Regions from separate parts of the Streptomyces sp. NPDC008121 genome, predicted to be linked through region 4. Evidence: riboswitches for the same ligand, from Rfam matches in the RefSeq annotation. Region 4 holds a riboswitch; each other region holds the start of a gene.
What was found. Region 4 has a riboswitch for cyclic di-AMP ahead of ACFZBD_RS29805 (transglycosylase family protein). Riboswitches for the same ligand answer to the same signal wherever they lie in the genome.
Positions count from the first base shown of each region.

Region 1: it holds a riboswitch for cyclic di-AMP, as region 4 does, so the genes downstream of both, ACFZBD_RS09655 (NlpC/P60 family protein) here and ACFZBD_RS29805 (transglycosylase family protein) in region 4, are expected to answer to the same signal.
Region 2: it holds a riboswitch for cyclic di-AMP, as region 4 does, so the genes downstream of both, ACFZBD_RS04465 (peptidoglycan DD-metalloendopeptidase family protein) here and ACFZBD_RS29805 (transglycosylase family protein) in region 4, are expected to answer to the same signal.
Region 3: it holds a riboswitch for cyclic di-AMP, as region 4 does, so the genes downstream of both, ACFZBD_RS14375 (peptidoglycan DD-metalloendopeptidase family protein) here and ACFZBD_RS29805 (transglycosylase family protein) in region 4, are expected to answer to the same signal.

Region 1 covers NZ_JBIBHT010000002.1:929,790-936,986, reverse strand. Annotated here, with positions in the region: gene ACFZBD_RS09665 (aminotransferase class I/II-fold pyridoxal phosphate-dependent enzyme) at 1-85, shown strand, start outside; gene ACFZBD_RS09660 (ATP-binding protein) at 255-707, shown strand; gene ACFZBD_RS09655 (NlpC/P60 family protein) at 790-1,266, opposite strand; cyclic di-AMP (ydaO/yuaA leader) riboswitch at 1,270-1,442, opposite strand; gene ACFZBD_RS09650 (ABC transporter permease) at 2,063-3,052, opposite strand; gene ACFZBD_RS09645 (TetR family transcriptional regulator) at 3,159-3,779, shown strand; gene ACFZBD_RS09640 (urease subunit gamma) at 3,920-4,222, shown strand; gene ACFZBD_RS09635 (urease subunit beta) at 4,239-4,568, shown strand; gene ACFZBD_RS09630 (urease subunit alpha) at 4,561-6,282, shown strand; gene ACFZBD_RS09625 (urease accessory UreF family protein) at 6,299-6,961, shown strand; gene ureG (urease accessory protein UreG) at 6,989-7,197, shown strand, end outside.
Region 2 covers NZ_JBIBHT010000001.1:1,050,721-1,057,917, reverse strand. Annotated here, with positions in the region: gene ACFZBD_RS04480 (helix-turn-helix domain-containing protein) at 1-400, shown strand, start outside; gene ACFZBD_RS04475 (DUF6126 family protein) at 421-576, shown strand; gene ACFZBD_RS04470 (tyrosine-protein phosphatase) at 637-1,458, opposite strand; cyclic di-AMP (ydaO/yuaA leader) riboswitch at 1,817-2,005, shown strand; gene ACFZBD_RS04465 (peptidoglycan DD-metalloendopeptidase family protein) at 2,010-2,969, shown strand; gene ACFZBD_RS04460 (GDSL-type esterase/lipase family protein) at 3,171-3,938, shown strand; gene ACFZBD_RS04455 (STM4011 family radical SAM protein) at 3,925-4,791, opposite strand; gene ACFZBD_RS04450 (STM4012 family radical SAM protein) at 4,798-6,138, opposite strand; gene ACFZBD_RS04445 (STM4013/SEN3800 family hydrolase) at 6,135-6,950, opposite strand; gene ACFZBD_RS04440 (STM4014 family protein) at 6,971-7,197, opposite strand, start outside.
Region 3 covers NZ_JBIBHT010000004.1:16,034-23,230, reverse strand. Annotated here, with positions in the region: gene ACFZBD_RS14400 (TipAS antibiotic-recognition domain-containing protein) at 1-168, shown strand, start outside; gene ACFZBD_RS14395 (hypothetical protein) at 309-707, shown strand; gene ACFZBD_RS14390 (pyridoxal-phosphate dependent enzyme) at 910-1,884, shown strand; gene ACFZBD_RS14385 (MFS transporter) at 1,881-3,101, shown strand; gene ACFZBD_RS14380 (SpoIIE family protein phosphatase) at 3,505-4,584, shown strand; cyclic di-AMP (ydaO/yuaA leader) riboswitch at 4,835-4,982, shown strand; gene ACFZBD_RS14375 (peptidoglycan DD-metalloendopeptidase family protein) at 4,994-6,109, shown strand; gene ACFZBD_RS14370 (PrsW family glutamic-type intramembrane protease) at 6,262-7,197, opposite strand, start outside.
Region 4 covers NZ_JBIBHT010000010.1:89,605-96,801, forward strand. Annotated here, with positions in the region: gene ACFZBD_RS29785 (exopolyphosphatase) at 1-329, opposite strand, end outside; gene ACFZBD_RS29790 (DUF501 domain-containing protein) at 326-877, opposite strand; gene ACFZBD_RS29795 (septum formation initiator family protein) at 933-1,424, opposite strand; gene eno (phosphopyruvate hydratase) at 1,526-2,812, opposite strand; gene ACFZBD_RS29805 (transglycosylase family protein) at 3,122-3,811, opposite strand; cyclic di-AMP (ydaO/yuaA leader) riboswitch at 3,814-3,986, opposite strand; gene ACFZBD_RS29810 (transglycosylase family protein) at 4,246-5,187, opposite strand; gene ACFZBD_RS29815 (cytochrome P450) at 5,367-6,629, opposite strand; gene ACFZBD_RS29820 (nucleoside triphosphate pyrophosphohydrolase) at 6,768-7,197, opposite strand, start outside.

The DNA of each region.
Region 1 (7,197 bases), on a different contig from region 4:
GCTCACGGCGCGCGCGGATCTGGGTGACGACCGGATCGCCCAGGCGGTGGACACCATCGTCAGGACGGCCCCGCGCGCGGTGTAGGCCGCGCCCGGGCCGTCCCCGGCGGCCCCGCGACACGCCCGAGTTCACCGCTTCGGGGGACTGATATCTGCATATCTTGGGCGATCGGCCCCTATGGCGGCACGATCGGTGGCACGCTGACGCGACGTGCAGTCCGGGGCGTGCCCCCGGTGGGAAGGACAGCGTCGCCATGGCAGACCATCAGGAAGCATCCGTCACGCTGCCGAGCGATCCCGCCTCGGTGTCCGCCGCCCGCAGATACGTGGACGACGTCCTCCGGGGGTGGGGGCTCGAGGACGACAGCGACACCGGCGACACGGTCCGGCTGATCGTCTCGGAGCTGGCCACCAACGCCGTTCAGCACACCTTCGGGCAGTCGCCCACCTTCACCGTCGACGTCCGGCTGGAGCGCGAGGAGCGGTTGTACGTCGGGGTCACCGACAGCCACCCGCGCTGGCCGCGAAGACTCCCGGCCGCGGTCCAGCAGGACAACGGCCGGGGGATGGTGATCATCCGTTTCCTCGCGGCGGAGGCGGGTGGCCGGCTCTCGGTCACTCCGACCGACGAGGGCGGCAAGACGGTCTGGATCGACCTGCCCTGGGCGCTCCGGCGCCCGGTCTCGGCGCCGCTCGCGGGGACCTGACCGGGCGTCGGGCCGCGGCCCCCGGCTCCGCGGCCGGCAGGGCGCCCTCAGCCGGTCTCCGGCAGCGCGGTCGGACGACCCGTCAGCGGACCCTGCCGTAGTAGATCTTCGAGGACCAGATCTTGTCGAGCTTGACCCAGGAGCCGGTCTTGGGGGAGTGCCAGATCCTGTTCTGACCAGCGTAGATGCCCACGTGGTAGACCCTTCCCCCGGAGTGGAAGAAGACCAGGTCTCCGTGCTTCCTGCTGGAGGCGGAGATGTGCTTGGTCTTGTTGTACTGCTGCTGCGCCGTACGGGGCAGTGACTTGCCCGCCTTCTTGTACGAGTAGACCGTGAGCCCCGAGCAGTCGAACCGGCTGGGTCCGGACGCGCCGTACTTGTAGGGCGCTCCCTTCTTGGAGGCGGCGACGCTCAGGGCCTTGTTGGCGTGTGAGGTCGCGGCCTGGGCCTCTGGTGCGGCACCTGGTGCCAGCAGCGTGCCGCCGACGGCGGCGAGGGTGAGAGCCGAGACGGCTCCGGCCCGGGACAGCAGGGACGGGACATGAATCTGCGCGGTCATGCGCAACCCTTCGTCAGCCGCCTGTGAAGGATGACCTGTCGGGTTCGGGCAGGCGAAGATGCCCGGCCGCGGCTGCGGCTTCACCCCGAGGAACGGCCCACGTGCCCGGTCGTCCCGTGTTGCTCGGGTCCTCCACTCCTGCCGATCCACCTCTGTCGACCAGACGTCCGGGACAGCGGCAGGACTCGGCGTCCGCCCGGACCGCCCCGCCGTGGTGGCGGGGGCTTGTCGTCGTCACGGATCTTGACCCACATCCGGGGTGAAATCCGAGTTGAAACGGCGATATGTGAGGCTCCTCACGACTGACCCGTTCGGGTGGACAAGAAGGTTTCGTGATCTTCAGAGGTTTGCCCAAGGGGCCCCGCACCAGGGGTGGAACGCCTGATTCAGCCAGATGTGTACACCTGCCGTGCAACCCGCCCCGGTCATATGTGGATTCGTCGACTACGCCGAACGGGGGAGGGATTCTGCGCACCTCGTGGGCCGAGTGGACCTCGACACGACACGCGGGAATGTCAACTCGCCGGAGTCCTCGGAAGAGTGACCCGTTCCGCCCGCCGCTCGCCGTCCGAACGGTGACCCGTTCCGCCGGCCCCTCGCCGTCCAGCACGCGCAGCGCACGGGCCGGCGGGTCGGCGTGCACCTCGCTCTCGCCCGCAGGGGGAGCCGATCTGCAGCGAGATGCCCCTCGCGCCGGCCCCTTGGAACCGAGCCGCGTGCCCGCCCCTGCGCGCACGCGAAAGCCGCGTGCCCCCGTCCGCTACAGCGGGGGCACGCGGCCGTTTTCGTGGGGGCGTCAGCCCACCGGGGCCGGCTGCGGCGCCGGAGTGGTCTCCGGCTCGGTGGCCGGCCGGGTGCGGCGGCCGCCCAGGGCGACCGCGGCGAGGCCCAGCGCCGCCCAGACGCCGAGCACCAGGAGCGGTGAGCCCGCGCCCGCGCCGTCGAAGAAGGCGACCGACCGCAGCGCCGATCCGCCGGCGCCCGGCGGCAGCAGCTGACCGAGCGCCCCGGCGGGCGCCGGCAGCAGTTCGGGCGCGCTGGCCGCACCGGAGAACGGGTTGCCGAGCAGCACCATCAGCAGCGCCCCGAGGCCCAGGCCCGGCTTGCCGAAGAGGGCCGCGAGGCCGGCGAGCGTCGCGCCGATGGCGAGCACCGTCAGCCCGAGGACCCCCGCCTCGGCCCACCAGCTCCCGGTGAGCGCGCCCAGCCAGCTGTGGGCGAGCGTGGCCCCGACGATCCCGGCGAGTGCCGCGGCGCCGGCGAGGGCCAGGACCGCCCGCCCGCGGCGCAGGCCCAGGACCGTGGCGACGACGCCCGATGCCGCTCCGGCCAGGATGAGGGGGAACAGGCTAGAGCCGAACGCGCTGCCGCGCGGGTCGTCGGCCGGGGTGGGGACGACGTCGGTCACCTGGACGGGCGCGCCGGCGGGGAGCTGCGCGGTGACCGCCTCGCGCAGGAGCCCCGCGACGACCGGGCTCGCGGCGGACGCGGTCAGCAGCCGGGGCCCTTGCGGGGTCACGACCACCGCGCCGTATACGACCCGGTCCTCGATCGCCGTACGGGCGGCCTCCTCGGAGTCGTAACGGTGGACCTCGAAGGCGCCGTCGTGCTCGGCGAGGCGCTGTTCCAGCGGGGCGGTGGCGGTGGCGGGGCCGGCGACGCCGAGCGGCAGGTCGCGCGGGGCGAGACGCGCGGCCGGCCAGGCGAAGGCCCACAGGGCCAAGGCCGCGACGACCGGGATCAGCACCATCACCGCGACGGTCTTGCGGGTGCCGGTGGCAGACATGGCGACTTCCGTTCAAAGAGAAGGATCGTTCGTTTTTGGCTCTGGGCTCACTGTCCCTCCGGCGTGGCCGCTTGTCAAGAATGAATGTTCGTTTTAGATTCGGACCATGGCCCGCGTCTCTCAGGAACACCTCGACGCCCGCCGCCGTCAGATCCTCGACGGCGCCGCGCGCTGCTTCGCCCGCAACGGCTTCCACGCCACCTCCATGCAGGACGTCCTCAGTGAGGTGGGCCTCTCGGCCGGTGCCGTCTACCGCTACTTCCGAGGCAAGGAGGAGCTGATCGCCGCCATCGCGTCGGAGGCGTTCGACGGCATCCGCGGCGCGTTCGAGGAGGCGTCGCTGACCGTGCCGCCGCCCACCCCCGACGTCCTCCTCGGCCGGGTCCTGCGGATCTTCCTGGAGGAGCGCGTCGCGGGAGCGGACCGCCAGGCCTTCGCGCGGCTGATCATCCAGGTCTGGTCCGAGACGCTGCGCGACGAACGGCTCTACGCGACCCTCTCCGAGGGCTACCACGGCATGCGCCAGGCCTGGGCGCTGCTGGTCGAGGCCTACCGCGCCAACGGCCTCATGGCGGCGGACGTCCCCGCCGACCACGTGGCCCGCACCCTCATCGCCACCGCCCAGGGCTTCATCGCCCAGCAGGCCCTCTTCGGCGACGTAGAGGTCGGGGTCCTGCAGGACGGGCTGCGCGGACTGATGTCCATGGAGACGCAAAGCCCGAGTTAACGCGTCGGAAAAACTTCCGCCCTAACGTGCAATGTCTGACCCGGCAGCGCATCACCGCAGCTCAACAGAGTGTTGAAGATCGGTAAGGTCCGCTGCTGTCCGGGAGGGAACCGCCCGGTGGACGACTGTGAGGTGGAAGCGTGCAACTGACCCCGCACGAACAGGAACGACTGCTCATCCATGTGGCGGCGGACGTGGCCGAGAAGCGCAGAGCGCGCGGAGTGAGACTCAACCACCCCGAAGCGGTCGCCCTGATCACCTCGCACCTCCTCGAAGGCGCGCGCGACGGCCGAACGGTCGCCGAACTCATGGCCTCCGGACGCAAGGTGCTCACCCGCGACGACGTGATGGCCGGCATCCCGGAGATGATCCACGACGTCCAGGTCGAGGCCACCTTCCCGGACGGCACCAAACTCGTCACCGTCCACGACCCGATCGTGTGACCGGGGAGCGCCGCCGATGACCCCCGGAGAGATCCTGTACGCGGAGGGGACGGTCACCCTCAACGCAGGGCGCCCCGTCACCCGCCTCACCGTCCTCAACGCCGCCGACCGGCCCGTCCAGGTCGGCTCCCACTACCACTTCGCCGAGGCCAACCCCGGCCTCGACTTCGACCGCGCCGCCGCGCGCGGACAGCGGCTGCACATCGCCGCCGGCACCGCCGTGCGCTTCGAGCCCGGCATCCCCGTCGAGGTCGAACTCGTCCCGCTCGCGGGCCGCCGGGTCGTCCCCGGGCTGCGCGGCGAGACGGCCGGCCCGCTCGACCCGAAGGGCGCCGACCATGCCTGAGCTCCACCGCGCCGTCTACGCCGACCTGTTCGGCCCCACCACCGGCGACCGGATCCGGCTCGCCGACACCGACCTGCTGGTCGAGATCGAGGAGGACCGCTCCGGAGGCCCGGGCCGCGCGGGCGACGAAGCCGTGTTCGGCGGCGGCAAGGTCATCCGCGAGTCGATGGGGCAGGCCCGGACCACCCGCGCCGAAGGCGCGCCCGACACCGTCATCACCGGCGCGGTCGTCATCGACCACTGGGGCGTGGTCAAGGCCGACATCGGCATCCGCGACGGCCGGATCACCGGCATCGGCAAGGCCGGCAACCCCGACACCATGGACGGGGTCCACCCCGATCTCGTCATCGGCCCCGAGACCGAGATCATCGCCGGCAACGGGAAGATCCTCACGGCCGGCGCCGTCGACGCCCACGTCCACTTCATCTCGCCCACCCTCGTCGACCAGGCGCTCTCCTCCGGCATCACGACCCTCGTCGGCGGCGGCACGGGCCCGGCCGAGGGGACCAAGGCCACCACCATCACCCCCGGCCCCTGGCACCTCGCCCGGATGTTCGAGGCGCTCGACACCTTCCCGGTCAACATCGGACTGCTCGGCAAGGGCAACACCATGTCGCGGGAGGCCATGCACTCCCAACTCCGCGGCGGAGCGCTCGGGTTCAAGATCCACGAGGACTGGGGGGCGACCCCGGCCGTCATCGACGCCTGTCTGAGCGTCTGCGACGAGACCGGCGCCCAGCTCGCCATCCACACCGACACCCTGAACGAAGCCGGCTTCGTCGGCGACACGCTCGCCGCCATCGCGGGCCGCACCATCCACGCGTACCACACCGAGGGCGCGGGCGGCGGCCACGCGCCCGACATCATCAGCGTCGTCTCCGAGCCGTTCGTCCTGCCCAGCTCCACCAACCCCACCCGGCCCCACACCCTCAACACCGTCGAGGAACACCTCGACATGCTGATGGTCTGCCACCACCTCAACCCCGCCGTCCCCGAGGACCTCGCCTTCGCCGAGTCCCGCATCCGGCCCTCCACCATCGCCGCCGAGGACGTGCTGCACGACCTCGGCGCGATCTCGATCATCTCCTCCGACTCCCAGGCCATGGGCCGCATCGGAGAGGTCGTCCTGCGCACCTGGCAGACCGCGCACGTGATGAAGAAGCGTCGCGGCGCCCTGCCCGGTGACGGCCGCGCCGACAACCACCGGGTCCGTCGCTATGTCGCCAAGTACACGATCAATCCCGCCGTCGCCCAAGGCATGGACCACCTCATCGGCTCGGTCGAGACCGGCAAACTCGCCGACCTCGTCCTCTGGGACCCCGCGTTCTTCGGCGTGAAGCCTCAGACGGTCCTCAAGGGCGGCCAGATCGCGTACGCGCAGATGGGCGACGCCAACGCCTCCATCCCCACCCCCCAGCCGATCCTGCCCCGCCCGATGTTCGGCGCGCTCGGCAAGGCGGCCGCCGCCGGATCGGTCAACTTCGCCGCCCCCGCCGCCCTCGAGGACGACCTGCCCCGACGGCTCGGCGTCCACAAGGAGTTCGTCGCCATCGGCAGCACCCGCCGGGTCACCAAGGCCGACATGCGGGAGAACGACGCCCTGCCCCGCGTCGAGGTCGACGCCGACACCTTCACGGTCACGATCGACGGAGAGCCGGTCGAACCCGCGCCCGCCGCCGAACTCCCCATGGCCCAGCGCTACTTCCTCTTCTGACGAGTCACGAGAACCGATGAACCGCTCCGCACTCCTCGTGCTCGCCGACGGGCGCTTCCCCGCCGGCGGGCACGCCCACTCCGGCGGCGCCGAGGCCGCCGTCAAGGCCGGCCGGATCACCGACGCCGCCGGCCTCGCCGCGTTCTGCCGGGGCCGGCTGCACACCACCGGCCTCACCGCGGCGGCCCTCGCCGCCGCGGCCGCGCTCGGACACGACCCGCACGCCCTCGACGCCGCCGCCGACGCCCGCACCCCCTCGCCCGCGCTCCGGGCCGCCGCCCGCAAGCTCGGCCGGCAGATGATGCGGGCGGCACGCGCCACCTGGCCCTGCGCCGAACTCGACGCGCTGGCCACCGCGTTCCCACGCGGCGCCCACCAGCCCGTCGTCCTCGGCACCACCGCCCGCGCCGCCGGCCTCGGCCCCGAGGACGCCGCGCACTGCGTCGCGTACGAGACGGTCAGCGGCCCCGCCACCGCCGTCGTACGCCTCCTCGGCCTCGACCCCTTCCAGGCCACCGCCGTCCTCGCCCGCCTCGCCCCCGACCTGGACCGGGTCGCCGAGCGGGCCGTGGCCGCCGCCCACGAAGGCCCCGACGCCCTGCCCGCCGCCTCCGCGCCGCTGCTCGACATCACCGCCGAACAGCACGCCGCCTGGCCCGTCCGCCTCTTCGCCTCCTGACGACCGCTTCCTCACACCGGGAGAACCATGCACCTCGACCACGCGCACGCCGGCCCCTCCGCCGTCTCCGCCGATGCCCGCCGCCCCGACGGGACCCGGCGCGCCCTGCGTGTCGGACTCGGCGGCCCCGTCGGATCCGGCAAGACCGCCACCGTCGCCGCGCTCTGCCGCGCCCTGCGCGACCGGCTCTCCATCGCCGTCGTCACCAACGACATCTACACCCGCGAGGACGCCGA
Region 2 (7,197 bases), on a different contig from region 4:
CGCGCTCCTCGGCGAGGTGCCCCCCGAGCGCGACCCGGTCATCCGCGCCGACCGGTCCGAGCCGGTCGAGGCCGACGGCTGGATCTACCACCAGGCGGGCGGAGCCGGCCGCGCCCTGCAGGCGCTCCGCGTCCACGTGCCGTACGCCACCCGCTCCGACATCGTGCGCGTCCATCCCGGCGAGGAGTGGCTGCACGTGATCGACGGGCGGGTGCGGCTCTCCCTCGGCGGCGCCGTGCACGTCCTGGACCCGGGCGACAGCGCCCATTTCGACTCGCTCACGCCCCACCGCATCGGCGCCGCCACGCGCGGGGGCGCCGACCTGCTCTTCGTCCACACGCTGATGCAGAGCCCCGCGGCCGAGACCTGTCTCGGCGACACGACCGCCCGCCCGCGATGAGCCCCCGGAAGGGATCCGACATGTCCGACAAATCAACTGCGGTCACCGGCGAGGAGCGTGGGGGCGGCAAGTTCCCCAAGGGCCTGGTCCTGCGGCTCTTCGCCTATCTGGTGGCCGGACACCTCTTCGCCGGCTTCCTCTACCTGCTGTTCCTGCTCGGCGGCCAGAACCAGTAGCGGACCGCGAGCGGGCCCGGAGGCCCGGCCCCGCTCGCTCGTCGCGCCGGTCCCGGCCGCTCAGACCTCGGTGGGCCCGGTCACCAGGCTCCGGCGCAGGCGCTCCCGGGTCTCCGGGGTGAGCCCGAGGCCCTGCGAGAGATACGCCTCGACCGTTCCCCAGGTCTGCTCCATCGTCTCGAAGGCCGCCCGGAGGTACTCCACCCGCGCGTCGAAGAGGGGGCTCAGCAGCTCCATCACCTCGGGCGCCATGGCGTCCGCCGAGGTGGAGCTGCGGCGGATCTTGTAGCGGCGGTGCGGGTCGTTCGACTTGACGTAGTCCGCCTCGATCGCCTCCCGCTCGACGCCCACCGCGAGCAGCGAGATCGCGATGGAGAGCCCCGCCCGGTCCTTCCCGGCGGCGCAGTGCATCAGCGCGGGAACGCTGTCGTCGGCCATCGCGTGCAGGACGCGGCTGTGCTCCGCCGTCCGCTCGACCACCATCTTCCGGTAGGAATCGGACATTCGGTCGGCCGCCTTACCGTCGCCGAGCGCCTCGCGCAGCTGATCCAGTTCGCCGCCGCTGACCAGCTTCCAGAACTCCTTGCCGTCCGCCGGGTCGTTGAGCGGGATGTTCACGTTCCGCACGCCGGGCAGCTCGACGTCCGCGCCCTCCACCTTCCGGTCGGCCGCGTTGCGGAAGTCGAAGACGGTGTGCAGCCCCAGGCCGGCGAGGAAGGCCGCGTCGTCCTCGGTGGCATGGGCGAGGTGGCCACTGCGGTAGAGGCGTCCGAACCGGACCGACCCGCCGTCCTCGGTCGGCAGGCCGCCCACGTCCCGGAAATTGCGGACCCCGGTCAGCTCGGGTTCGGTCGACGAGACCTGGGGCAGCTGCTGCGTCACGAGTGCTCCTGAAGGTTGGCGGACTTCGACGATACGAGATCGGTTCCAGGGGCAATCATTCCGGGTGACGAGCCGGGCGCACACCCCTCGGACGGGAATGGGTGTTCTGTCCGAATTAGGGCCTTGGTGATAACGCGCCCTGATTGCAGGGGAGATGGGTTTCGTCGCGTGAGCAGCGTCTCACAGGTGACGGACCGTGCCTGATCGTCTTCTGCAAACGCCCTGCGAGAAAAGGATGTCGAGAGTCCCGCATCCACGGAGGGTGACCGGAATTCCGGACGTATATCGCTCCTCCGAATGGGCGGGGAAAAGAGCGGCTTGTTCACGCCGACCCCGCTCGTCTACGGTCACCGTCAATCCGGTCGGACCGCCGAATCCTGCCACCGTCCGGAATCCGCACCCACCCACGTACGGCAGGAGCGGGGGACCCAGGTAGTACGCCGATCCGGTCGATCCGGAGCGGCTTGGGGTGAAGTCGCGAGCGATCGCGACCGGGCAACTCCAGCCCGAACCCGACAGCTCACCTCGTAGGCGACGGAGAGGAATTCGCCATGCCCGCGAAGGGTAAGCACCGCCGTCCCAAGGTCAACCCGATCACGCGCGGATTCGTCGCCGCCGGAACGGGCGGCGCCGTCGTCGCCCTGCCGCTCCTCGGCGCGACCGGAGCCCACGCCGCCGAGAAGTCCGCCCCGACCGTGACCCCCGAGCAGGCCGTCGCCGCCGTGGCCGCCGCTCCCGCGAAGGCGCCGGCCGCCCCCGCCGCCGCCAAGGCGAAGCCCACGACGTACTCCGTCGTGGCGGGCGACTACCTGTCCAAGATCGCCTCCGAGCACCACCTGGCCGGCGGCTGGAAGAAGCTCTACCAGGACAACCGCCAGGTCGTCGGCGAGAACCCCTCGCTGATCTTCCCCGGCATGAAGCTCAGCATCGGCGCGAAGTCGACGGCCGAGGCGCCCGCCCCGAAGGCCAAGGCCCCCAAGGCCGCGCCGAAGGCCGCCCCCAAGGCCGAGAAGTCCTCCGCCGACGCGTCCGAGACCCGCAGCTCCCGCAGCGCCGAGCGCACCCAGCCGGCGCCCGCCCAGGAGCAGCCCGCCCAGGCCGCGTCCTCCGGCTGGGTCGCCCCCGTCAGCGGCGGCATCTCCACCCAGTACCGCGCCTCGGGCTCCATGTGGTCCTCCGGCTACCACACGGGCGTCGACTTCATGGCCTCCTCCGGCACCTCCGTCAAGGCCGTCGGCGCGGGCACCGTCCACTCCGCCGGCTGGAGCGGTTCGTACGGCAACGAGGTCGTCATCCAGCACGCGGACGGCACCTACTCGCAGTACGCCCACCTCTCCTCCCTCTCCGTCTCCACCGGCCAGTCCGTCAGCGGCGGCGACGAGATCGGCCTGTCGGGCTCCACCGGCAACTCCAGCGGCCCGCACCTCCACTTCGAGATGCGCACCGGGCCGAGCTACGGCTCGGACATCGACCCGCTCGAGTACCTCCGCCAGAAGGGCGTCGGTATCTGACGCACCCCACCCGGAATCGCCTTCTCTCCGGGTGCGCACCGGGCCCGGCACCTTCGTGCCGGGCCCTTCGCGTATTCCGCCTTGGTGCAATCTTGACCGGTGGCATATCTCACCCTCCGTCAACCCCTCCTTACGGTCGCGTAGGTCACACCCGTAAAGGAAAGATGTGCTCCCGTGGCAGACGATTCGAGATCAAGAGACATGGACGTATTCGGGTCGTACGCGGCGATCGGAGACAGCTTCACCGAGGGCGTGGGAGACCCCGGCCCCGGCGGGAGCTTCCTCGGCTGGGCGGACCGTTTCGCGGTCCTCCTCGCCGACCGGCTGCCGGAGAACGACGCGTTCCGTTACGCCAATCTGGCCGTGCGCGGACGCCTCCTCGACCAGATCGTGGCGGAGCAGGTCCCGCGGGCGAAGCAGCTCGCCCCCGACCTGGTGACCTTCTGCGCGGGCGGCAACGACATCATCCGGCCCGGCAGCGACCCGGACGCCGTCGCCGAACGCTTCGAGCGCGCCGTCGCCGACCTCACCTCGGCCGTCGGCACGGTCATGGTGACCACCGGCTTCGACACCCGCGACGTGCCCGTGCTGCGCCATCTGCGCGGCAAGATCGCCACCTACACCGCCCACGTCCGGTCCATCGCCGACCGCTACGGCTGCCCGGTCCTGGACCTGTGGTCGCTCAAGTCCGTCCAGGACAGGCGGGCTTGGGACGGTGACCGGCTGCACCTCTCGCCCGAGGGGCACACCCGCGTCGCGCTCCGCGCCGCCCAGGTCCTCGGCATCGAGGTACCGGCCGACCCGGACCAGCCGTGGCCGCCCCTGCCCCCGCGCGGCGCGCTCGACCTGCGCCGCGACGACATCCTGTGGGCCAGGGAGTACCTCGTGCCGTGGATCGGCCGCCGGCTGCGGGGCGAGAGTTCGGGCGACCACGTGGCGGCCAAGCGGCCCGACCTCATGCCCCTCTAGGACCGCCCGGCGGCGCCGCCGGGATCCGCTCCAGGACCCCGCCCGCGAACACGTCGTACAGCGGCAGCGACTCCAGATGGACGTAGCCGATGTGGCAGTCGCAGACGGAGAGCGGGCAGGCGCGCGGGCGCAGGGCGGCGCGGTAGGAACCGTCGTAGAGACCGCCCAGCTCGGCCTTGACGAAGTGGCAGCGCCGGACCGTCCCGTCGCCGTCCACGGAGATCACCGACTCGCCGGTCCGGCAGGGGAGACCGGCCGAGCGGTGCGGACGGCGGCTGTACGGGAAGAGGGGGTCGAGCGCCGTCCAGGCGTCGGCCTCCTCGTCGGTGTAGGCGTACCCCTCGGCGGCGTTGATCCAGAGGTAGACCTCGGACGGCAGCTCCGCCCGCAGCCGTACGGCGTGCTCCCGGTGCTCCGGCAGTCCGACGACCCCCACGCTGAACCGCGTCCCCCGGGCCGCCAGCTCACCGCACTTGGCGAGGAACCGGTCGTAGGGCGTCTGGCCGGGGTGGTACGTGCACCAGAGCGCGAGGGTCCGGGGGTCGGCCTCCGCCAGCCAGTCGGTGCGGCAGCTCAGGTTGGTCTGGATCGCGACCCGCTCGACATGCGGCAGCCGGGACAGCTCGGTGAGCGTCCGCCGGTACCAGGAGCGGACCAGTCCCTCGCCCCACGGGGTGAACAGGATCCGCAGCCGGTCGCCGGTCTGCCCGGCCACCCAGGCGGAGAACCGTTCCAGCGCGGCCCGGTCCGCGCGGAGTTGCTCCCGGCTGTCGCGCCGCTTGGCGAAGGGGCAGTACGGACAGTCGTAGTCACAGGAGGCCAGCGGCCCCCGGTACAGGATCGTCAGGTCCACGCGGCCCTACTTCGGCTCGTAGGCGGCCATCGCCGCCCGCACGGCGGGGGAGAACAGCTCGGGTCCGATCCCGTCCGAGTGGGCGAGCCCCTCGGCGGAGAGCCGGAGCAGCCCGGCCGGCGCCTCCTCGTCCAGCCAGCCGAGCGCCTCGAACCGGCGCAGTTCGGCCGGGAAGTCGGCGACAGGGGAGGTGCCAAACCTGTCCTCGTACCCGCGGACGTCCATCCCCTCGGCCTGGAGCAGCGACTGGAGCAGATGGCGGCGGCGCGCCTCGCCCGCGTCGACCCACCGGCCCACCTGCGCCCGGCGGAATCCCTCCGGCCCGGTCTCCGTGTACGCGTCGATGAGGGAGCGGATCTCGCGCATGTCGACGGCGTAGTCGAAGGAGTAGTGCAGCGACGAGGTGTACGAGCGGGCTCCGCAGCCAAGCCCGATCATGCCGTCGGTCTGGCAGGCATAGTCGTCCGCGCTCAGGGGCGGGGCGTCGGCCCGGCGGAACATCCGCATCGACACCTGCTCGTAGCCCGAGGCCAGCAGATGGTCCCGGCCCCGGCGGTAGAGGCGCAGCCGCAGACGGTCCCACTCGCGGTCGGCATCGGCGGGGGAGAGCCGGCCGAGGCCGGTGAGCGGGCGGACGTAGAGCGGGTAGAGGTACAGCTCCTCCGGCCGCCAGGCGAGGGCCGCGTCGAGCGAGCGCAGCCAGGACTCCTCGGTCTGGCCGTCGATGCCGTAGATCAGGTCGATGTTGAGGACGGGGACGCCCACGTCACGGATCCGGCCGAGCGCCGCCTCCACGTCCTCCCGGCGCTGCGGGCGGACGGCGGCCCGCGCCTCGGCCTCGACGAAGCTCTGCACCCCGATGCTGAGCCGGGTCGCCCCGCGCTCGGCGAGGACGGCGAGCCGGTCGGCGGTCGCGGTCGCGGGGGAGGTCTCGACGGATAGGGGGACGGACCGCAGGTCGACGCCCATCCGCCGCTCGGAGATGTCGCAGAGCCGCTCCAACTCGGGGGCGGTCAGGAACGTCGGCGTGCCGCCGCCGAAGGCGGCCGTGGCGAACCGGACGGGCCCGGCGTCACCGAGCGCCCCGCGCACGGCCGTCGCCTGCCGGTCGAGGGCATCGAGATAGCGGGTGGTCAGCTCGCCGGGGGCGCCGATCCGGGTGAAGAGGTTGCAGAACCCGCAGCGGACCTCGCAGAACGGTATGTGGGCGTAGAGGGAGAGCGCGTCCTTCGGCTGGTCGGCCCACAGGTCGGCCAGGGACGGCGCCGGGTGGGGGAGCGGGCGGTACGCCGTCTTGTGCGGGTAGGCGTAGACGTAGCTCTGGTACGGACGCGGGGCCCCGGTCACGCGACCGCCTCCGGGCCGTCCAGGAGGAAGTGGGCGTACGGCACGGTCCAGACGACCTCGTGGCCGAGACGGTGACCGGTGAAGCCGTCCTCTCCGTACGCGGTGCCGTGGTCGGAGCAGACGATGGCGAAGCAGGGGCGGCGGCTGCTCATGGCGGCGAGGAGCCGGCCGATGTGCCGGTCGACGTACTCCAGGGCCGCCGCGTGCGAGGCGCGGGTGTCCCCGGACTCCCGGGTCGCGCCGGGGAGATGGAACCAGTTGGGCTGGTGCAGCGCGGAGACGTTGACGAAGAGGAACAGGCGCTGCTCCGGCGGGAGATCCGCCACGATCTCCTCGGCCCGGGTCACCTGGGACGCGAAGGAGGTCGGGGAGGCGACCCCGAACTCGGGCTCCCAGTGGCTCTCCTGGAAGAGGTCCGGCAGCACGGAGCCGAGCGGACCCTGCCGGTTGAAGAAGCCGACGCCGCCGACGCAGACGGTGCGGTAGCCCCTCCGGGCCAGGCCCGAGACGAAGTCGGGGGTGTCGTGGACGAAGGTGCCCTCTGCGGTGCTCTCGCTGCCCGCGAACCGCGCGGCGAAGAGGCGGGGGTGCGGGCCCTGGGTGTCCGGGGTCGGCAGGAAGCCGGCGAAGATCGCCTGGTGGGAGGCGTAGGTGAAGCTGCCGGGGGCGTGCCGGCGCTCCCAGCGGCCGCCGGGGAGGTGGCGGGCGAGGTTCGGGATGCGGCCGGCGGCGGCCAGTTCGGCGGCGACGTCGTAGCGCAGGGTGTCGAGCGTGACCAGGAGGAGGTCGTGGCTGCCGACGATCTCGTTCATGTCGGGCTCGGGCCGCTGTTTCACGGGGTGCTCGTTCCTGGGGTGCGCGGGGGTACGGGGGTGGCGGGGCCGGCGTCCGCGGCGGAGGCCGTCGGGGTGGGGGCAGGGGCTGGAGCGGCGGGGCCGGTGGCCGGGGAGGTCGGCGTGATGGCAGCCGGGCCGGTGGCCGGGGCGGCCGGCTGGGTGGCGGCCGGGGCGGGGGTTCGGGTACGGATGAGGGCGGCGACTTGGGCCGCGTAGGTGTCCA
Region 3 (7,197 bases), on a different contig from region 4:
GTCGAGTGGCTGTCGCACACCACGACGCCGGCGAAGGAGTACGTGATCGGCCTGGGCCGGATGTACGTCGACGACCCGCGCTTCACCGTCCACTACGACAAGCACGGCGAGGGCACGGCGGTCCTCGTCCGCGACGCGATGGAGATCTACGCCGAGCGGAACCTGTAGCGGCACCCCTAAGGGTCGCGGGGCGCAGGGGGCGCAGGGGGGCGACGGGGCGGGGTCCGCCCGACGGGGACGGCAGGTGGCCGAATTCCCGCCCGTCCCTTTGCCCGCCGACGAGTGCGGGCCGTAGTGTCACGCGCACCATGAGTGACCGAAGCGTGGTCGACGCGCGACAGGCAGGACGGCGGGCGCCCGCCGTCCTCCTCCTGCTCGCCCTCGTCGCGTTGCTCGTCAGCGTCTGCCACGGCGCGCACGGGCACACGCTGCCGCCCGCCGGCAGCGGGGCCGCCGCGGCCGTCGCCTCCGCCCCCGCGCTGCCGCACGGCTGCGAGCGGACCGGGGAGGCCTGGTCCTTCGACGTGCACCTGCCCGCGCAGGGCGCGGCCCCGCAGCTCGCCGCGCCGGACGCCGGGGAAGCCGTACGCCTCGCCGACGACGAGGTCTTCCCCGCCGATCCGCGCGCCCGGTGCGTCCGCGACCGGGCGGGGCCGGGGCCCGAGCCCGGCCGCCTGCTGATCGCCCTCGGAGTGGACCGGAACTGAGCCGGGTCGCCGCACACGACCAGGCTCCCTTTCGGCACACCACCTCGAGGACGTACCCCTGATGAACGACCTGCTCTCCGGCACAGCCCTGCCCGGCACCGTCTTGCCCTGCGTCTCCCTGTCCGGTACATCTCTGCCCGGTACATCCCTGCCGGATCCCGCCCTCGCCGCGCAGACCGTCGGCAACACCCCCGTCCTCCGGATGGACGACGGCTACTGGGCCAAGCTCGAAGGCTTCAACTTCGGCGGCATCAAGGACCGCGCCGCCCTCCACATGGTCGGTGAGGCCCGACGTCTTGGTGTGCTGCGGCCCGGTGCACCGATCGTCGAATCCACCTCCGGCACCCTCGGCCTGGGCCTCGCGCTCGCGGGCGTGCTGCACGGCCACCCCGTGCACGTCGTCACCGACCCCGGCCTCGAACCGATCGTCGAGCGGATGCTCGTCGCCCACGGCGCCCGGGTCCACGTCGTCCCCGAGCCCCGGCCGGACGGCGGCTGGCAGCAGGCCCGCATGGACCGGGTCGGCGAGCTGCTGGGGCGCCTGCGCGGCGCCGACGGCGCCCCGGCCTGGTGGCCCGACCAGTACGGCAACCCCGACAACCCGGAGTCGTACGCCGGGCTCGCCGCCGAACTCTCCGCCCAGCTCGACCGGATCGACGTCCTCGTCTGCGCCGTCGGCACCGGCGGGCACTCGGCCGGCATCTCCCGCGCGCTGCGCGCCACCAGCAGCCCGGCCCTCGAACTGGTCGGCGTGGACTCCGTCCGCTCCACCGTCTTCGGACTCCCGGCGGGCGAACGGCTGATGCGCGGTCTCGGCTCGTCCATCCATCCGGGCAACGTCGACCACGGCGCCTTCGACGAGGTCCACTGGGTGGGCCCCGAGGACGCGGTCCGCGCGGCCCGGCGGCTGGCGGCCCGGCAGTTCGCCACGGGCGGCTGGAGCGTGGGCGCCGTCGCCCTCGTCGCGGGCTGGCTGGCCCGCACCCGGCCGCGCGGCACGCGGATCGCGGCCGTCTTCCCCGACGGGCCGCAGCGGTACTTCGACTCGGTGTTCAGCGACGAGTTCTGCGCGGCGCACGGGCTGCTGGACGCGCCGGTACGGGAGGAACCGGCGGCGTACGAGAGCGGTGTGCCGGTCACCGGCTGGACCCGGCGCGTGCTGGAGCGGGTCCGATGAGCGCCCCGACCGCGGCCCCCGCCGAGGGCGGGATCTGGAAGCGGAGCCGTACGTTCGACCCGGCCGTGCGGCTGCTCCTGGTCAACCAGCTGACCATCAACCTCGGCTTCTACATGCTGATGCCGTACCTCGCCGCGCATCTCGCCGACGGGCTCGGCATGGCGGCCTGGTCGGTCGGGCTCGTCCTCGGTGCCCGCAACCTCTCCCAGCAGGGCATGTTCCTGATCGGCGGCGCCCTCGCCGACCGGCTCGGCTTCAAGCCGCTGATCGTCGCCGGCTGCGCGCTGCGGACGGCCGGCTTCGGGGCGCTCGCCTTCGCCCAGTCGCTGCCGGTGCTGATCGCCGCCTCGGTGGCGACCGGACTGGCGGGGGCGCTGTTCAACCCCGCCGTCCGCGCGTACCTGGCGGCGGAGGCGGGGGAGCGGCGCGTGGAGGCGTTCGCCCTCTTCAACATCCACTACCAGGCGGGGATCCTGCTCGGGCCGCTGGTGGGGGTGGCGTTGACCGGGGTCTCCTTCCGGCTGACGTGCGTGGTGGCGGCGGCGCTCTTCGCCGTCCTGACGGTGGTGCAGCTCCGGCACCTGCCGGTACGGGCCGGGGCCCGGGGGGACGCGGCTCCGGACGCCGGGGGCGGGCGGGGCCAGTTCCGTACCGTGCTCGCGAACCGGACCTTCTGGCTCTTCTCGCTCGCGATGACCGGCTCGTACGTCCTGTCCTTCCAGGTCTATCTCGCGCTGCCGCTCGCGGCGGACGGCACGGCGCCGACCACCGCCCTGTTCGTCATCTCGGCGCTCGTCGCCCTGGCGGGCCAGCTCCGGATCACGGCCTGGTGCGGCCGCCGGCTGACCCGGGAGCGCTGCCTGGTCCTCGGCCTCGCACTGATGGGCACCGCCTTCCTGCTCCCGGCCGGGGTGCCGGGGGTGGCGGGGCTGCTGCTGTGCGCGGCGGTCCTGGCGCTCGGGAACGCGGTCCTCTACCCGTACGAGATGGACACGGTCGTCGCCCTCTCGGGCGGCCGGTGGGTCGCCACCCACTACGGCCTGTACAACACCGTCTGCGGGATCGGCATCACCCTCGGGAACCTGGGGACGGGGGCGCTGCTCGACGTGGCCGGCGGCTCCGCCACCCCGTGGCTGGTCCTGGCCGCGGTCGGTCTCGGCTGCGCGGTGGCGATCGGGGCCCTGGCCCGGAGCGGCCGGCTGGCGGCGACGGGTTGAGCCGTACGCCCCGACGGGGGGCCGGCGCTCTCCGGACGCTGTCCGGGGCTACCGGGGCTACCGGGGCGGCCGGGGCGGCCGGGGCGGCCGCGTGCCGTACTCCACTCGGCGGCGCGGGGTCGCCGCCCGCGGCGGCGACCGGCACGCTGGGAAGGGCACGGTACCGTCCGGCGCCGTGCACGGATCCGGCAGGAGAGCACAGGTGGGGCAGCGAGCGGCGGGGAACGGGGCTTCCGGGCATCCGCGCCCGGGCCCGCACGAACGCCCGCGTCCGGCCTCGAACGCCCCCTCGCACGGCCGCTCCCGTCCGCAATCGGGCCCGCACGGCCTTCCCCACCTCCGCCCGGACCCCCGCCCGCGTCCGCCCTCGCGGGCCGAGCGGGCCCGCCGGTTCGTCCGGGCCCTGCCCCCGCTGATCATCGCCGGAGGGGTCGTCTTCGACCTGGCGACCCCGCCCGCCTACACCGCCGCCCCGCTGTTCTCCGCGGCCCCGCTCATCGCGGCGCCGCTCTTCTCGATGCTGACGACCCTGCTCACCGGCATCGCCGCCGTCCTCGCCTCCGTCGGACTGCACCTCTACAACAGGACCGTCACCGACGTCCCCGCCCTCACCGAGACCCTCACCGTCATCACGGTCGCCGCGCTCGCCCTGCTGATCAACCGGGTCGTCCGCCGCAGCGGCGAACGGCTGGCGTCGGCGCGGGTGATCGCCGAAGCGGCGCAGAAGGCCGTGCTCCCGACGCCCGCGGAGCGGATCGGCGGGCTGCAGGTCGCCGCCCGCTACGAGGCGGCGCAGGCCGACGCGTTCATCGGCGGTGACCTGTTCGCCGTCCAGGACACCCCCTACGGCGTACGGGTCGTGGTCGGCGACGTACGGGGCAAGGGGATGGACGCGGTCGAGGCCGTCGCCGTCGTCATCGGCGCCTTCCGGGAGGCCGCCGAGCAGGAGTCGACGCTGGAGGGCGTGGCCCAGCGCCTGGAACGGGCCCTGGCCCGCGAGGGCACCCGGCGGACCGGCCTGGACGCCGCCGAGGGGTTCACCACCGCCGTCCTCGCGGAGATCCCGCGCGGCGCCGGTCTCGTACGGGTGGTGAACCGCGGGCACCCGGAGCCGCTGATGCTCTACACCGACGGCGGCCTGACCATGCTGGCGCCGAGCCAGGCCGCGCTGCCGCTCGGCATGGGCGACCTGGCCGCCTGGCCGGACCGGGCCGACGAGACGCCGTACCCGCCGGGCGCCACGCTGCTCCTCTACACCGACGGCCTCTCCGAGGCGCGCGACGCCCACGGCACCTTTTACGATCCCGCCGAGCGGCTGGCCGGCCGGATCTTCCCCGGACCGGAGGAGCTCCTGGACGCGCTCGTCGACGACGTGCGGCGGTACACGGGCGGCGGGACGACGGACGACATGGCGCTGCTGGCGGTGAGCCGCCCGGCACGCGGGCAGCCGGAGCGGCGCCGGACCATGCCGGTGGTGCCGTGACGGCCTGCGGTGACGCCGACTGTGGTGACCATCTGTGATCGAAAGGTCCCGCTCCGATAACAATTGACGAAACATCAGATTCGGTTTCGTCGGCGCCTTTTCACTGAAACAGGGTCATGTGGGGGGCAAGTCGGGCCATTACCCCGCAATCCCATGAACGATCAGTAGGAACAGCTTGGAATACAGACCCCCTGTCTATTAACGTTCGATAACGCAGCGCGGTCGTCCCAGCCGTCGTTAGAGACGGCACCGTGCGCACGCGCCGAATCCTGAAAAGGAACCGGGGAACCACTACTTGGGGTGAATCGGGCGCTTTCGCACCTGTGCGGCAGTGCTCGTAGGAGACCTTCCTGCTCCGAACCCGTCAGCTAACCCGGTAGGCGAGAAGGAAGGAAAGGAGCACGCCTCCGTGGCGTCCAACACCCCTGCCCCCGAAGCCCCCTTCGACGCGTTCGGTGCCTCGGGTGCCGCCGGGACGGACAACGACACCGGCGCGTGGGAGGAGTGGAATCCCACCGAGGACTCCCTCCGCCAGCAGGCCCGCTCCGGTGGCCGCCACCGCGTGGTCAAGCAGCGCTCCGGCTTCGCCCGCTCCTCCACCGTCCTCGGCGTCGGTGTCATCGCCGCCGTCGGCGCCGGCGGCCTGGCCACCGCCCAGGAGAAGCCGGCCGTCTCCATCTCCCTTCCCGACCTCGACCTCCCCGACGCCTCCGAACTGCCCGGCGTCGGCGAACTGATCGCGGACGGCACCGGCGGAACCGAGGGCGTCGACGGCGCCGGTACGGACAACCTCCAGCCGCTCACCGCCACCCTCGCCCTGCCCGCCGAGGCGACCGGGACGGCCGGCTCCGCGAACGGATCCGCCTCCGCCGCTTCCGCCTCCGCGTCCACCGCCGACGCCGGCGAGGCGTTGCGCGCCCGCATCCTCCAGCAGGCCGAGCAGCAGCAGGCCTCCGCCGACGCCGCCGAGAAGGCCGCGGCGGAGAAGGCGGCCGCCGAGAAGGCCGCCGCCGAAGCGGCAGCCAAGGCGAGCGCCGCGGAGAAGGCCGCCGCAGAGGCGAAGAAGAAGGCCGAGGCGGAGGCGGCGGCCAAGGCCGAGGCGGAGCGCCTGGCCAAGCTCGCCGCGAGCTACGCCTTGCCCACCTCCTCGTACGTCATCACCTCCACGTTCGGCGAGTCCGGCTCGATGTGGTCCTCCGGCTACCACACGGGCCTCGACCTCGCCGCCCCCACCGGCACCCCGGTCAAGGCCGTCCACGGCGGCACCATCAAGTCGGCAGGCTGGTCCGGCTCGTACGGCTACCGCATCGTCCTGGAGCTCGCGGACGGTACCGAGGTCTGGTACTGCCACCTGTCCTCCATGACCGCCTCCGCGGGCCAGTCGGTGGGCACCGGCGAGACGATCGGCCGCGTCGGCGCCACCGGCAACGTCACCGGCCCGCACCTCCACCTGGAGGTCAAGACCCCGGGCGGCTCCGGCGTGGACCCGGCCGCCTGGCTGCGCGACAAGGGCCTGAACCTCTGACCATCGCCCGCGGGCCTGAACGACCGCGGCCAGGTCCTGAAGTCCGCGGGGCCTGAACGACCGCGGCCAGGGCCTGAACTCCGCGGCGAGGGCCTGACCGTCCGACCGCTCGGCTGCGCGCGAGGGGCCTGAGCGTCCCGCCGTCGACCGCGTCAGCTCCGATAGGGGTTGTAGCCGCTGTAGTCGAGGTACTGCGGCGGCGCCCACACCTGCCCGGTCGCCCGCGCCGCGTACGTGAGCGCGGGCGAGGCGACCGCCTTGCGGTGCCAGAGGTGGTGCAGCAGCTCCTGCTCGCGGGCGGCGAAGTCCGGTTCCGCCGCGCCCCGCTCGGCCCGGTGGCGCAGGAAGGCGAGGGTCGTCGCGAACGCCTCGTACTCCCCGACCGCCCGCGCCGCCGTCTTGCCGTACGTCCGTGCGGCGAAGGCGCGGGCCACCGAGCGGGCCCTCATGGAGGAGAGCGCGAGGGGTTCGGCGGGCGAGAGCCAGCCGGCCACCGCGTACGCCGGGAGCTGCCCGGATATGGTCCGCAGCTCCCGCTGCCGGCTCCATATCGCCAGCCAGGTCAGCAGCGCGAACGCCGGCACCATGAAGGCGCCGTACACCACGAGGAACCACCAGCCGCCGAAGACGGCCGAGCCGTTCCACAGGGCGTGCATGCCCATGGCGAGGATCAGGCCGGCGAGGGGGAGCAGGACGCGGCGGACGCGCCGGCGGCGGGCGGCGAGGGCGGCGAATCCGAAGCCGATGCCGGTGAGCACCGTGAAGAGCGGATGCGCGAACGGCGACATCACGATCCGTACGAAGAAGGTCCCGGCCGTCACCGAGCCGAGCCCCGAGTCGCCGAACTCCTGGTCCTCCCCGAAGGCCCTGCCGAGATAGAGGATGTTCTCGGTGAAGGCGAAGCCGGTGGCGGTGAACCCGGCGACGACCACACCGTCCACCACTCCGGTGAAGTCCCGTCGGCGGAAGAGGAAGAGCAGCAGGACCGCGGCGGCCTTGGCGCTCTCCTCGACGACCGGGGCGACGACGGTGGCGCCGAGGGTGTCCGCCGAGGCGGGGTCGGCGGTCGCGGTCGCGATCCAGCGGAC
Region 4 (7,197 bases):
TCGGGCCGGACGCCCAGGATCTCGATCACGCCGTCGACGAACGCGTCGCGGTTCTCGGCGTCCCGCGAGGCGGAGGTGGCCACGAACCGGAGCTTGTGCGCGCCCAGCTCCGCGATGACGGCGGCGTACTCCCGGCAGGCGGCGAAGGTGCGCTCCAGGGCCTCGGGGGCCAGCCGCCCCGTCCGGTCGACGCCCTGGCCGAGCCGGACGATCGTCATCCGCCGGTCGAGCTCGGTCAGCTCGCCGGTGCCGGGGTCGACGTCGGCGACGAGGAGACGGATGGAGTTGGTGCCGCAGTCGATGGCGGCGACCCGGGTCGCGCCGGTCACGCCGTCCCCTCCTTCTTCTCCTCGTCCTTCTCCCCGCACGGGGTGACGCAGGGGCCCTTGGCCCACCACTCCGGCAGCATCGCGATCGCCTCGTCGCCGAACGGGTTGACCCCCGGTCCGGCGGCCAGCGAGTGGCCGACCAGGACGTGCAGGCACTTCACCCGGTCCGGCATGCCGCCGGCGCTCGGGAAGCCCTCCAGGACCTCGATCGCGTCCCGGCGGGCGATGTAGTCCTCGTGCGCGGCCCGGTAGGCGGCGGCCAGCTCCGGATCGGTGGAGAGCCGGGCCTGCATCTCCTTCATGACCCCGTTCGCCTCCAGGGTGCCGATGGCGGAGGCGGCGCGGGGGCAGGTCAGGTAGTACGTGGTGGGGAAGGGGGTGCCGTCCGGGAGCCGCGGCGCGGTCTCGACGACGTCCGGGTTGCCGCACGGGCAGCGGTGCGCGATGGCGCGCAGCCCGCGGGGCGGGCGGCCGAGCTGCGCCTCGAATGCGGCGACGTCCGCCTCGGTCGGCTCGGTGCGTGCGGTCTGCGGAGGGGGCGTTTCCATGCCTGCGTCTGTCTTCTCGTCGGTGGGCGGTGCGGGGCGTGTTGCCGTCACACCATCATCTCGCGCCCGCGTGTTCACGGGGCGCGTCGGCGCGGTCGACGCCGTCCCAGAGGTTGGAGTACCACGGGCGGTCGGCCGCCCCCTGCTCGGCGCGGCGGGCGCGCTCCGCCTCGGGGTCGTTCACGGTGAAACCGGTCTCGCCGGGGAGGACGTAGTGCAAATGCTCGCGGGCGAGGCGGCGGACGTACGCCGGGTCCTGGAGCCGTGCCTTCTCGTCCCGCAGCTCCTCGACCCGGGCCGCGGCCTCGGCGGCCTGGCGCTCCTGCTCGGCGATCTCGCCCTGCTGGGAGACGTACTGCCGCATGGGATAGGCGAGCGCCACGACCAGCGAGCAGACGATCAGGGCGAGGAAGGCCGCGCGGCCGGTGAGCCGGGAGCGGCGGGCCTGACGGCGGGTCTGGGAGCGGTAGACACGGGCGGCGGTCTGCTCCCCGAGCAGCCTGATCCGGGTCGCGGTCGAGAAGCGGTCCCGGTTCTTCGCGGCCATGTCGTGTCGCCTCCCCTGTCCGTTCCCTCACGCGCGTACGTCCCCGCACACGGTACGGGACCGGGTGCGGGGACGTACGGAAGCTACCTGCGGGAGGTCGTTCAGCCCTTGAAGCGGGGGAACGCGCTGCGGCCGGCGTAGACCGCGGCGTCGTCGAGGATCTCCTCGATGCGCAGCAGCTGGTTGTACTTGGCGACGCGCTCGGAGCGGGCCGGGGCACCGGTCTTGATCTGGCCGCAGTTGGTGGCGACGGCGAGGTCGGCGATGGTGACGTCCTCGGTCTCGCCGGAGCGGTGGGACATCATGCACTTGAAGCCGTTGCGCTGGGCCAGCTCGACGGCGTCCAGGGTCTCGGTCAGCGAACCGATCTGGTTGACCTTCACCAGGAGGGCGTTGGCGGACGCCTCCTCGATGCCGCGGGCCAGGCGCTCCGGGTTGGTGACGAAGAGGTCGTCGCCGACGAGCTGCACCTTGGCGCCGAGCTTCTCGGTGATGACCTTCCAGCCGGCCCAGTCGTCCTCGAACAGCGGGTCCTCGATGGAGACCAGCGGGTAGGAGGCGACGAGCTCCTCGTAGTACTCGGTCATCTCGGCGGCCGAGCGGGACTTGCCCTCGAACTCGTACGAGCCGTCCTTGTAGAACTCGGAGGCGGCGCAGTCGAGCGCGAGCGCGATGTCCTTGCCCGGGACGTAACCGGCCTGCTTGATGGCCTCGAGGATGAGGTCGAGCGCGGCGCGGTTGGAGTCCAGGTTCGGGGCGAAGCCGCCCTCGTCGCCCAGGCCGGTGGAGAGGCCCTTGGTCTTCAGGACGGACTTGAGGGTGTGGTAGACCTCCGTGCCCCAGCGCAGCGCCTCGGAGAAGGACTCCGCGCCGATCGGGGCGATCATGAACTCCTGGATGTCCACGTTGGAGTCGGCGTGCGAGCCGCCGTTCAGGATGTTCATCATCGGAACGGGCAGCAGGTGCGCGTTCGGGCCGCCGAGGTAGCGGAAGAGCGGCAGGTCCGACGCCTCGGAGGCGGCGTGCGCGACGGCGAGGGAGACACCGAGGATGGCGTTGGCGCCGAGCGAGGACTTGTCCGGGGTGGCGTCCAGGTCGAACATCGCCTGGTCGATCAGGCGCTGCTCGGTGGCGTCGTAGCCGACGAGCTCCGGGCCGATCTGCTCGATGACGGCGAGGACGGCCTTCTCGACACCCTTGCCCTGGTAGCGGTTCGGGTCACCGTCGCGAAGCTCGAGGGCCTCGAACGCACCGGTGGAGGCGCCGGACGGAACAGCAGCACGGCCGGTGCTGCCGTCGTCGAGGCCGACCTCGACCTCGACCGTGGGGTTGCCTCGGGAGTCCAGGATTTCCCGGGCTACGACGACGTCGATGGACGGCACGAGCATCTCCTTCTGGGATGTGAAGCTAGATGTGAAGCATGCGGCGCAGGGTCTCTTTGGCCTTGCGGCAAGAGCCTAACCGGCTCCGGGGCTCCCGTCGGCCGGGCGCCCGCCCGCTGGGACGAAAAAGGACCCGGGGGCATGCATATGGGGCCAAAGGCCCTCAGATCTACTCGGCGGTAACCACGGGTGGGGCCCGGACGCGCGGAACCCCGGCCCGCAGCGCTCGGGGGAAGGGCGCTGCGGACCGGGGTGGTCACCGCGGGAGGGTCGTGGGGCCCGTGCGAGCCGCCGGACGCGCACGGGCCGCCGGGCTCACTTCAGGTGGAGCTGCTGGCCCGGGTAGATCAGGTCGGCGTCGTCGACGATGTCCTTGTTGAGCTCGAAGAGCTTCGCCCAGCCGCCCTTGACGTCGTGGGCGGCGGCGATCGTGCTCAGGGTGTCGTCGGCCTTGACCTTGTACTCGCCGTCACCCTTCTCGACCTTCTTGCCGGTGGGGGTGGTGACGGTCTTCTTCGGCGCGGCCTTCTTCTCGGCCTTCGGCGCGGTGCGCTTCTCGCTGCGGGTCGTCGGCTGCTCTGCCTTGCGCTCCGGCGCGGGGGCGGCCTGCTCGGCGGAGCCGCCGTCGTACGAGGCGCCGGAGAGGCCCACGCCGCAGCTCGGCCAGGCACCCTTGCCCTGGCCGGCCAGGACCTTCTCGGCGACCTGGATCTGCTGCGACTTGGAGGCCTGGTCGGCGGAGGCGGCGTACGCGGTGCCGCCGTAGGCGGCCCAGGTGGAGGCCGAGAACTGCAGGCCGCCGTAGTAGCCGTTGCCGGTGTTGATGGACCAGTTGCCGCCGGACTCGCACTGGGCGACGGCGTCCCACTCGGAGGACGTGGCGGCGGAGGCGGAGCCCGCGGTCATCAGCGGGGCGGCGACGGCGACACCGGCGACGCCGACGAGCGCGACGGCGCGGGTGGCCTTGGAAGCGCGACGGTGCTTGCCCTTACCCGAAAGCAGCATGGAGTTCTCCTCACCGACGCCTGCGAGGTGAGCTGTCGGGTTCGGACCAAGTGAGTTGTCCGGCCGCGTGACCAGCACGCGGCTCCACCCCAAGCCGGTGTTCCGGCCGTCTCTCAACGGCCGGGACCGGCGCTTACCTTGGGTCCCCCGCTCCTGCCTACGGCGCTTGCGCGACGACTGTTCCCATCGACCGACGGCAGGATTCGGCGTTCCCGGTCGACGGGGCCCGCGGTGGCGAGCGGTGTCGACCGTAAACACAGACCCCCGTGAAGTTCAAAGAGGTCCATAGGGGAGAAATCACCCCTCCTTGCCCCTGCCCAAAAGCCGTTTACGCAGGTGAGAGGCGACAGGAGCAAACTTTGCGGACGTGACACGCCAGTTGGGGCAAAGAGACCCTTGTCTCACTTGCACAGAACCGGACATACAGCCCCTAACTACCCCTGCGCGGGGACGGTTTCGGGGGTCAGGTCGAGGCTCTGGCCAGGGAGGATGAGGTCCGGGTCGGCACCCACCGTTCCACGGTTGGCGTCATAGAGGGCGGTCCAGCCGCCGGGCAGCTCGTTCTGCTGGGCGATCTCGGTGAGGTTGTCCCCCGGCTTGACGGTGTATTCGTCCGCAGTGCCGGGAGTGCCCGTATTGTCCGCAGGCTCTCCAGGGGTGGCGCCCTTTGTCGTCCCGTCAATCCCGGTCGCGCCCTCGGCCGGCTCGCCCGGCGAGGCGTGACGGCCGCCCTCGCGGCTCGCTTCCGTACCGCTTTCGCGCGTGGTGTCCGTTTGGCCCGGCTCTTCGGGGGCGGCGCCGCCGCGGTGCTTGCCGGTGCCGGGGGCGACCGGCTCGGACGGGGTCCCGGACTCCGGCGCGCCGGTGGCCGTGGAGGCGTCCGGCGTCGCCGGGGTGGCGGGCGCGGACGTGGCGGGCGCGGACGCCCGGGGGGTGACGGGCGCGATCGGGGAGGTCCCCGGGGTGGCGGACGCGGACGGGAGGCCGTCGGTCCGGTTCGACTCCGCGGCCGGCCCGGTGGGCTCCTCCGGCGTGATCGGAGGCCCCGGGTCGACGTCGGGGGCGGTGCCGTCGTTGGTCAGACCGGCGATCGGGGCGCAGGTGGCCCACTCGGTGCCGCCCGCGGCGAACGCCCGCTCGGCCACGGTGATCTGCTGCGCCCGGCTGGCGAGGTCCGCACTGGTCGCGTACGACAGGCCGCCGTGCCGCTCCCAGGTCTCCTGGGTGAACTGGAGTCCGCCGTAGAGCCCGTTGCCGAAGTTGGCACTCCACAGGCCACCCGATTCGCACTCGGCCACCCGGTCCCAGGTGGCGACATCGGCGGCCGAGGCGGACCCGGCGCCGAGCAACGGCAGCGCGAGAGCCGATCCGGTCACGCCTGCGGCGACGACTATGGCGGGGGCCTGGCGGGGTCTGCGGTGACGTCCGTTCCCGGAGCGCATGCGAGGTGCCTTTCGCGTGACGGCTGAGACTGCGGTGAACGTAGCGGCATTCGAACGTCAGTCACAAGTCGATGCAGCGGAGATCACGTAAAAGTCACAGTCTTGATGGGCCGTCAGCTGCCAGAACGGGTGAACTCCACCGGAAGCGTGCGCAATCCACGCATGATGAGTCCTCCGCGCCACCGCAGATCCGCCGGGTCGGCGGCGAGGCGGAGGTCCGGCAGCCGGGTCAGAAGGGTGGCCAGGGCGATCTGTCCTTCGAGCCGGGCGAGGGGGGCGCCGATGCAGTAGTGGATGCCGTGGCCGTACCCCAGGTGCTGGTTGTCGCGCCGGGACAGATCGAGGGTGTCGGGCGCGTCGAACCGCGCCGGATCGCGGTCGGCGGCGGCGAGCACGACGAGGACGGGATCCCCCGCCGGGATCTGCTGTCCGCCGATCGTCAGCGGCTCCAAGGCGTAACGCCACGTGGCCAGTTCGACCGGCCCGTCATAGCGCAGCAGCTCCTCGACACCGGTCTCCAGAAGGCCCCGCTCCCCCGCCGCGAGCGACTCCTGCAGACGCGCGCGCTGGCCGGGGTTCCGCAGCAGGGCGTAGACCCCGTTCCCGACCAGATTGACCGTGGTCTCGAAGCCGGCGAAGAGCAGGATGAAGGCCATCGCCGCGGCCTCGTTCTCGGTGAGGTGCTCCCCGTGGTCCGAGGCCTTGATGAGCCCCGAGATCAGGTCGTCCCCGGGGTCGAGCCGCTTGCGGTGGATCAGCTCGGCGAGGTACCCGCGCATCTTCTTCACCGACCGCGCGACCCCGCCGCGCGGCCCGCCGCCGTGCCGGATCATCATCCCGGCCCAGTCCCGGAAGTCGTCCTGGTCCTCGCGCGGGACACCGAGCAGGTCGCAGATGGCGTAGATGGGGAGCGGGAAGGCGAACTCGTGGATCAGGTCGGCGCTGCCCTCCCGCGCGAACCCGTCGATGAGCCGGTCCGTCAGCTCCTGCACCCGGGGCGCGAACTCGGCGACCCGCCGCGGCGTGAACGCCTTCGACACCAGCCGCCGCAGCCGGGTGTGGTCCGGCGGGTCGATGTTGAGCAGGTGCGTCATCAGCTCGGCCTTGCGCTCCCCCGGGATCCCCGTTTTCCCCTTGGCGTGCGCGGACTCGGCGTGGTGCGCCGGGTTCTTCGACAGCCGCTGGTCGGCGAGCGCCTGACGCGCGTCGGCGTACCGGGTCACCAGCCACGCCTCGACCCCGCTGGGCAGCTGGGCCCGGTGCACGGGGGCGTGCTCGCGGAGCCAGGCGTAGGCGGGGTACGGATCGGTCGCGAACTCCCAGGTGAAGAGCTCGGGAGCGGCGGGGAGACCGGAGACGGAGGGCTGGTCGTGCATGGTGCCGACAGTAACCGGCCGGGCCGGGGGCGGGGCGCCGGGCTGCGGAGGGGACTCCGCGGCGCGGAGCGCCCCGGCCGCGCGTCCGGGGGCCGCGAGGCGCCTCCCCTCCACAGTGCCCCCCTAGACCGTGAGGCCCTACACCGTGAGGCCCTCCGCCGCGCGGATCGTGTCGCGGTAGGCGCGGGCGGCCGCGCGGAGGGCCGCCTCCGGGTCGACGTCGTCCGCCTCCGCCCGGGCGGCGAGGGCGAGCAGTTCGTAGCCGATGCCCTCGCCGGCCGGCGGTTTCACGTCGAGGCCGGCCGTCCGGACCCGGCCGGCCAACTTCGTGGCGAGCGCGAGGCCCGGCTGCCCGAGGGGCACCCCGTCCGTCACCGAGGCGCGCTGCTTCTCGACGGCCTTGGTGCGCAGCCAGTGGGCCTTGACCTCCTCCGGGGTCTCGGCGGTCGCGTCGCCGAAGACGTGCGGGTGGCGGTGGATCAGCTTCTCCACGATCGTCGCGGCGACGTCGTCGACCGAGAAGGGCTCGTCCTCGTCCTCCTCGGCGATCCGGGCGTGGAAGACGACC